Regions from separate parts of the Mesobacillus jeotgali genome, predicted to be linked through region 1. Evidence: a T-box and tRNA genes for the amino acid it is inferred to sense, from the RefSeq annotation. Region 1 holds a T-box; the other holds one or more tRNA genes.

What was found. The T-box of region 1 lies ahead of metG (methionine--tRNA ligase). A T-box ahead of a tRNA ligase gene usually reads a tRNA of that ligase, here a tRNA-Met.
Region 2: it has a tRNA-Met gene. The T-box ahead of metG (methionine--tRNA ligase) is inferred to sense a tRNA for this amino acid. The anticodon was not compared.

The regions. Positions count from the first base shown of each region.
Region 1 is NZ_CP109811.1:3,772,217-3,775,693, forward strand. Features, by position in the region: partial or broken gene metG (methionine--tRNA ligase) at 1-1,279, opposite strand, end outside; T-box leader at 1,338-1,613, opposite strand; gene FOF60_RS19310 (nuclear transport factor 2 family protein) at 1,893-2,273, shown strand; gene FOF60_RS19315 (hypothetical protein) at 2,400-2,606, shown strand; partial or broken gene FOF60_RS19320 (IS110 family transposase) at 2,804-3,477, opposite strand, start outside.
Region 2 is NZ_CP109811.1:1,062,113-1,065,589, forward strand. Features, by position in the region: rRNA gene FOF60_RS05240 (23S ribosomal RNA) at 1-638, shown strand, start outside; rRNA gene rrf (5S ribosomal RNA) at 786-901, shown strand; tRNA gene FOF60_RS05250 (tRNA-Asn) at 969-1,043, shown strand; tRNA gene FOF60_RS05255 (tRNA-Ser) at 1,048-1,139, shown strand; tRNA gene FOF60_RS05260 (tRNA-Glu) at 1,155-1,229, shown strand; tRNA gene FOF60_RS05265 (tRNA-Val) at 1,233-1,308, shown strand; tRNA gene FOF60_RS05270 (tRNA-Met) at 1,491-1,564, shown strand; tRNA gene FOF60_RS05275 (tRNA-Asp) at 1,605-1,680, shown strand; tRNA gene FOF60_RS05280 (tRNA-Phe) at 1,685-1,760, shown strand; tRNA gene FOF60_RS05285 (tRNA-Tyr) at 1,832-1,916, shown strand; tRNA gene FOF60_RS05290 (tRNA-Trp) at 1,925-1,998, shown strand; tRNA gene FOF60_RS05295 (tRNA-His) at 2,010-2,085, shown strand; tRNA gene FOF60_RS05300 (tRNA-Gln) at 2,125-2,199, shown strand; tRNA gene FOF60_RS05305 (tRNA-Gly) at 2,204-2,278, shown strand; tRNA gene FOF60_RS05310 (tRNA-Cys) at 2,288-2,362, shown strand; tRNA gene FOF60_RS05315 (tRNA-Leu) at 2,396-2,480, shown strand; tRNA gene FOF60_RS05320 (tRNA-Gly) at 2,533-2,606, shown strand; gene FOF60_RS05325 (B3/B4 domain-containing protein) at 2,907-3,477, opposite strand, start outside.

The sequences.
Region 1 (3,477 bases):
GCTTTCAATATATCGTCCGGTTTCTTCGTATAGGAGATTAATCCTGTCTGCTATTTCTATGTTAATCTCCCTTTCCGGAAGAATACCATCAAATGTTTTCTGTATGAATTTCAAGGTCCGATTCACCAAGTTTCCATAAGCCCCCAACAGTTCACTATTGTGACTGTAGATGAACTCCTTCCATGAAAAATCTGCATCCCTGCTTTCCGGTGCATTGGTGGTCAGAAAGTAGCGGATAGAATCAGGGTCGTACTTTTCAATAATATTCGGCACCCAAACTGCCCAATTTCTGCTTGTGGACAATTGTTTCTTTTCCAATGTGAGATATTCATTAGAAATGATATGGGTTGGAAGTGCTTCGATTCCAAGGCCTTCGAGAATCCCAGGCCAAATGATCGAATGGAACGGGATATTATCTTTCCCGTGTACATAATAAGACTTAGCAGCAGAATTCCAAAAAGGGGCGTCATCCTGTCCAGTTTCTTCCGCCCAGAGCTTGCTTGCTGTATAGTAACCCGAAACCGCCTCGATCCACACATAAATTTTCTTATCCTCATAACCTTTTACCGGCACACTTACCCCATTAGGCAAATCCCTGGAAACTGCCCGATCCTGCAGGCCTTCTTGTAAGTACCTCTTGGTCAATGATATGGCGTTCTCTCTCCAAAGCTGTTTCTGTTCAGCATTCTTTGTATAATTCTCCAAAGAATTTTGGAGTGAGCTTAATGCAAAGTAAAAATGCTCGGTTGTTCTTATTGTTGGCGGATTGCCGCATATTTTGCACTTTTTCTCCAGCAAATCAAGCGGTTCCAGCACGCTTGAACAATAATCGCATTGATCTCCTCGAGCGTTCGCCCCGCACTTTGGACAAATTCCTTCAACATACCGATCAGGCAAAAATTGCTGGTCCTGTCTGTTCAATCTCTTTCTTATAAATAAATCCTTTATCAAGCAGCTTCAAAAACAATTCCTGAACGACCTTATGGTGATGTGCTGCATCGGTTCTTGTGTAGATATCATACGAGAAACCCAGTTTCGTAAAACTTTCTTTGAACTCGTGGTGGAACTTGTCTGCAATTTCTTTTGATGACACGCCCTCTTGCTTAGCCCTGATTGCAATGGGAGTTCCATTGCAGTCACTGCCTGAAACATATAAAACCTTTTCCCCTTTTAAGCGATAATATCTCGCTAAAATATCCCCTGGCAGCAGGCTCGAAATATGCCCTAGATGCAGCGACCCATTAGCATAAGCCCATGCTCCTCCAATAAAAATACTCATTTGAATGACCTCCTTATGAAATTAGAAAAAACAAAAAACCCCGCCCTTAACTGCAATAGTTAAGGACGAGGTTTGGAATCCCACGTGTTACCACCTTATTTCGCAAACAGTTCACACCATTTGCCTCATCAAGTACGGAGCATGTGACGCGCGATCTTATACTGTGACATTGATAACGAGTGCCAATTCTCGCCGTATCCTACTTATGCTAAAAAGCATGTTCAGGACGGAGCTCGGAGACCATTTTTCAAGTGTCTGTCTTTGCTTCTTTTCAGCTGCCGAAGCTCTCTGTAAAAAACTGTTGCACTCTACTTTTTCTCTTCATCGCTTTTCAAAGATATTAATCTGTATTTTATTCAGAATTTTCCAGGAAGTCAATATCATTTTTTTTGAAAATAGCCTTCACAAAAATCAAACTGGCGTTTTAAATGACAGTCATTATTCTAGGTAAAACAATCAAGGTCAATCTAATATAATATTAGTATAACAATGAATAATGGAATTTTATGTTAAAATAAACGTGAGATACTTTATTTTTGTTCTTTAACAAACGGGGGAGGATAGTTGAAGATGCCTGTAGAAATTAAAGTGAAAAAATATAGGAGTTGGAGTTATGGATGTGAACTTAAAGGAACATATAAAAGAATTGGAAGAAAGGCATACAGGACTTGAAGTTCGTAAAAGTCGTGAAGAACTAGATAAAATACTTGCAGATGATTTCTTTGAAATAGGTAGTTCTGGTTATATGTTTGATAAAAAGGAATGTCTCGAATCTGGAGTTGTGCTAACTGAAATGTCACTACATAATCATGAGATATATCCCTTATCTTCAGAAATAGTTTTAGCTACTTATTTTGTAAGTGATAAAACAAGAAATCGGAATACACTTCGCAGTTCTATTTGGAAATTAATTGATGGTAGGTGGCAATTATACTTCCACCAAGGTACAATTTCCCCATTACAATTAAACGATGTTCTTAAAGGCAGCAAATGAAAATGTTATGTATTACTGGTGCTTTAATCCAAGAAGGGTTAAAGCTCCTTTTTGTTGAATTCCTTATTAAAGAAACGATGCAGTTTTGTTTAAGATTGGTATATTTTAAAAGGGGGATGAAGCCGTTTGAGTATTGAAGAAGGGTTAAAAATGATGGAATGGGTGGCTTTTAATTTAATGCCGATCATTTGTATTGTTTTTGTTTTAAATTGTGTGAGTATAGCAAAAAAAATAAGAACAGGTGAGAATACTGCTAAAAACACGGTTTGGATAACAATTACATTTATATTGATAATTTACTCAATAATGAGTGTAGCAGCATTAAGTTATTGAACTAAGGGGTGCATTGGTCCAAGAAGGATTAGTCACCTTTTTTGTTGAATTCCTTATTAAACAAAACCAGCTAATAGTTTGTCAATATTTTTCATTAAAATTTCGAAATCCCTCGTGATATACTAAAAAAGGGTATACCAATAACCTTCTTATTCTCTGAAATGGAAGGTTTTTCGTTATTTAGTAAGATGGTGTTTCTATACTATATCTTGGAAAGTAGTTCTGTTTTTTAAAAGGGCAAATATCCAATGTAAGAGCTTATTTACACAAGCAATTACAGCTACTTTAAATGGTTTTCCTTCTTCACGTTTCTTATCATAGAACTCTCGTAATTTCTTATTTCGAGGAATGATCTCATCGCTTGTTTTGCTCTTCCGGCAGTCACGTATAGCACAACGAACAGCCATATATAAGGCGTGACGAAGCCTGCTGGATCCTCTTTTTGTGATTCGGTTTTTAGTGGCAGTAAACTTACCGGATTCGAAAACACTTGGGTCTACTCCAGCGAATGCTACCAGCTTTTTGGGGTCAGTAAATCGATCTATCTCCCCAATTTCAGAAATGATCGTTGCAGCGATCTTTTCACCGATACCAGGGATAGATTTGATAATATTATATTCTTCAACTTCTCTAGCGAGGGCATCTATCTCTGACTCCAACGTCGATAGGTGCTCTTTGTATTGAAGAATAATATCAATATACATACCTAAGCTTAAGATATGACTCTGATAGACTGTCTTTTCAAAGGGGTTCCGAGCTGCCGCCTCTTTTAATTGTAAGGCTTTTTCATTGGCCCATCTGATTGAGCGACTTTTACATAATTCCTTGATCCTCATTGAAAGAGTTTCATTACTAGCTTCTAAGATGTCTT
Region 2 (3,477 bases), 2.1 Mb from region 1:
TCCTAAAGAGTAACGGAGGCGCCCAAAGGTTCCCTCAGAATGGTTGGAAATCATTCGCAGAGTGTAAAGGCACAAGGGAGCTTGACTGCGAGACCTACAAGTCGAGCAGGGACGAAAGTCGGGCTTAGTGATCCGGTGGTTCCGCATGGAAGGGCCATCGCTCAACGGATAAAAGCTACCCCGGGGATAACAGGCTTATCTCCCCCAAGAGTCCACATCGACGGGGAGGTTTGGCACCTCGATGTCGGCTCATCGCATCCTGGGGCTGTAGTCGGTCCCAAGGGTTGGGCTGTTCGCCCATTAAAGCGGTACGCGAGCTGGGTTCAGAACGTCGTGAGACAGTTCGGTCCCTATCCGTCGTGGGCGCAGGAAATTTGAGAGGAGCTGTCCTTAGTACGAGAGGACCGGGATGGACGCACCGCTGGTGTACCAGTTGTCTTGCCAAAGGCATCGCTGGGTAGCTATGTGCGGACGGGATAAGTGCTGAAAGCATCTAAGCATGAAGCCCCCCTCAAGATGAGATTTCCCATAGCGCAAGCTAGTAAGAACCCTGAAAGATGATCAGGTTGATAGGTCAGAGGTGGAAGCGCGGTGACGTGTGGAGCTGACTGATACTAATCGTTCGAGGACTTAACCAAAATGATTACTCGTTCTTCTTGTTTTCTTCTTACAACATTATCTAGTTTTGAGGGAATAAAAGCTTTTCATTAAGTGAAAAACTTTCTTAATTTTTCTCTTGCAAAATGCATAAAAGACAGTATAATAGATATTGTCTTTAAAAAATGTCTGGTGGCGATGGCGAGAAGGTCACACCCGTTCCCATACCGAACACGGAAGTTAAGCTTCTCAGCGCCGATGGTAGTTGGGGGTTTCCCCCTGTGAGAGTAGGACGCCGCCGGGCAGGATGCATTTTCATCCAATCTTCAAAGATATGGATCGCGTATCCAAGTCGGAGAAATAATCATTATTCCGCAGTAGCTCAGTGGTAGAGCACTCGGCTGTTAACCGAGCGGTCGTAGGTTCGAATCCTACCTGCGGAGCCAATTTGGAGAGCTGTCCGAGAGGTCGAAGGAGCACGATTGGAAATCGTGTAGACGGTCAACGCTGTCTCAAGGGTTCGAATCCCTTGCTCTCCGCCATAGAAACTTATATCTGGCCCCTTGGTCAAGCGGTTAAGACACCGCCCTTTCACGGCGGTAACACGGGTTCGAATCCCGTAGGGGTCACCAAACGGAGGATTAGCTCAGCTGGGAGAGCATCTGCCTTACAAGCAGAGGGTCGGCGGTTCGATCCCGTCATCCTCCACCATGATTTTTCACGAAGTGAAAATAATCTTCAATTAATATCGTCGCGGGGTGGAGCAACGAGCGTTACTTCACTGTATGAACTGCGAGTTGTACCGATTGAGCAGCAGCTTGAATAAACTTCCTGAGATCGGGACAGTCATTGCTCTTAAGGTGCATGCACAAATCGATATTCTTTATTACCGTCGCGGGGTGGAGCAGTCCGGTAGCTCGTCGGGCTCATAACCCGAAGGTCGCAGGTTCAAATCCTGCCCCCGCAATCATAAAGTTATTTTCAAGTTAATCACTTGAAAAGACTTTGGTCCCGTGGTGTAGCGGTTAACATGCCTGCCTGTCACGCAGGAGATCGCCGGTTCGATCCCGGTCGGGACCGCCATTGTGGCTCAGTAGCTCAGTCGGTAGAGCAAAGGACTGAAAATCCTTGTGTCGGCGGTTCGATTCCGTCCTGAGCCACCATTTATGTAATACCTTGTTATTTAGGTAATTTAATAAAATGGCTTTTTTAACATCAGAAAAAATGTTATAGTGGAGGGGTAGCGAAGTGGCTAAACGCGGCGGACTGTAAATCCGCTCCCTCAGGGTTCGGCGGTTCGAATCCGTCCCCCTCCACCACTTAATATAGGGGTATAGTTTAAAGGTAGAACGAAGGTCTCCAAAACCTTTGGTGTGGGTTCGATTCCTACTACCCCTGCCAATTTTATTATGGCGATTGTGGCGAAGTGGTTAACGCATCGGATTGTGGTTCCGACATTCGTGGGTTCGATTCCCATCAGTCGCCCCATTTTAATCACAAATTCATCAGTAGATGAATAGTATATTTTGGGCTATAGCCAAGCGGTAAGGCAACGGACTTTGACTCCGTCATGCGTTGGTTCGAATCCAGCTAGCCCAGCCATTTTGCGGAAGTAGTTCAGTGGTAGAATACAACCTTGCCAAGGTTGGGGTCGCGGGTTCGAATCCCGTCTTCCGCTCCAAAAATATATGGCGGCATAGCCAAGTGGTAAGGCAAAGGTCTGCAAAACCTTTATTCACCGGTTCAAATCCGGTTGCCGCCTCCACTAGATTATAGTGGCAGCAAGACAATTTAATATGCCGGTGTGGCGGAATTGGCAGACGCGCACGACTCAAAATCGTGTTCCTTCTGGAGTGTCGGTTCGACCCCGACCACCGGTACCACTTTTATTATAAACAGGTGATCCTGTTTTCTTTATTTCATAAAGATGTGTATGCGGGTGTAGTTTACTGGTAAAACCTCAGCCTTCCAAGCTGATGTAGTGGGTTCGATTCCCATCACCCGCTCCATACATACGTGACTAACGCAGTATGTCGTTTCCAGAAAACGATATGCTGCGTTTTTTCTTTTCTTTGTCTTTGTAAAAAACTGAATGTTGATTTCACAGTGTTCCATTCAAGTCGTTGGATTTTGTCTTATTTATAGCAGTTAACCGGAATACCTCCGCTTATTTCAGCTTCATACGCTTCAAATATTACAATAGCCGGAATTTCTCCGCTTAAAAATCTCATACCTACTTGAAAATAACAATGAATGATATAAAGTATTATCTTTTCTTTAAATATTTCTCGAAAAGAAAGTAGGATGCCTCAGCATCCTAAAATTCGATATGTGCCCGCTCCGCCATGGATTTGGGTAAACATGTTCATTAGAGACTCGGTCATTTTTTGCTTGCCTTCAGGGGAAGCTGAAGGTCTTAAATAAACGATCTGCAGAGCATTTGTTGTTTTTTCAGTTACGGCTGTTCTTTCTGAATCAACAAATGGACTTCCGAATGGTCCTTGTTCATCAGCAGAGATCATCAGGTTCGCCAGGTTATTCGTTCTTCCATTCAAACCTGTGTATTCTTCGTTTTCTTCTCCTATTTTAATCGTTACATTCCCCAACAGCTTGTCACTGTCATAAACACCTATTGGGATTTGATATTCAAGTGAGAAGAAATTATTTAAATCTATCGCGCTATGTATTGATTGAAGATAATTCTGCTTTGCAACACGGCGGTAGAGTGCTTCTGCTGAGTGTCTGTATCGGTTCGGGTCCTTCCCTGTAGTTTTGAATATTGAGCGCCACTCTTTAATGCCTTCAAGATCCGTTACGTTTTTTTCCAGAAGGTCGAAGTAGATTGATTCCTGAAAAAGCTGCAATCTGCCTTTTAACATT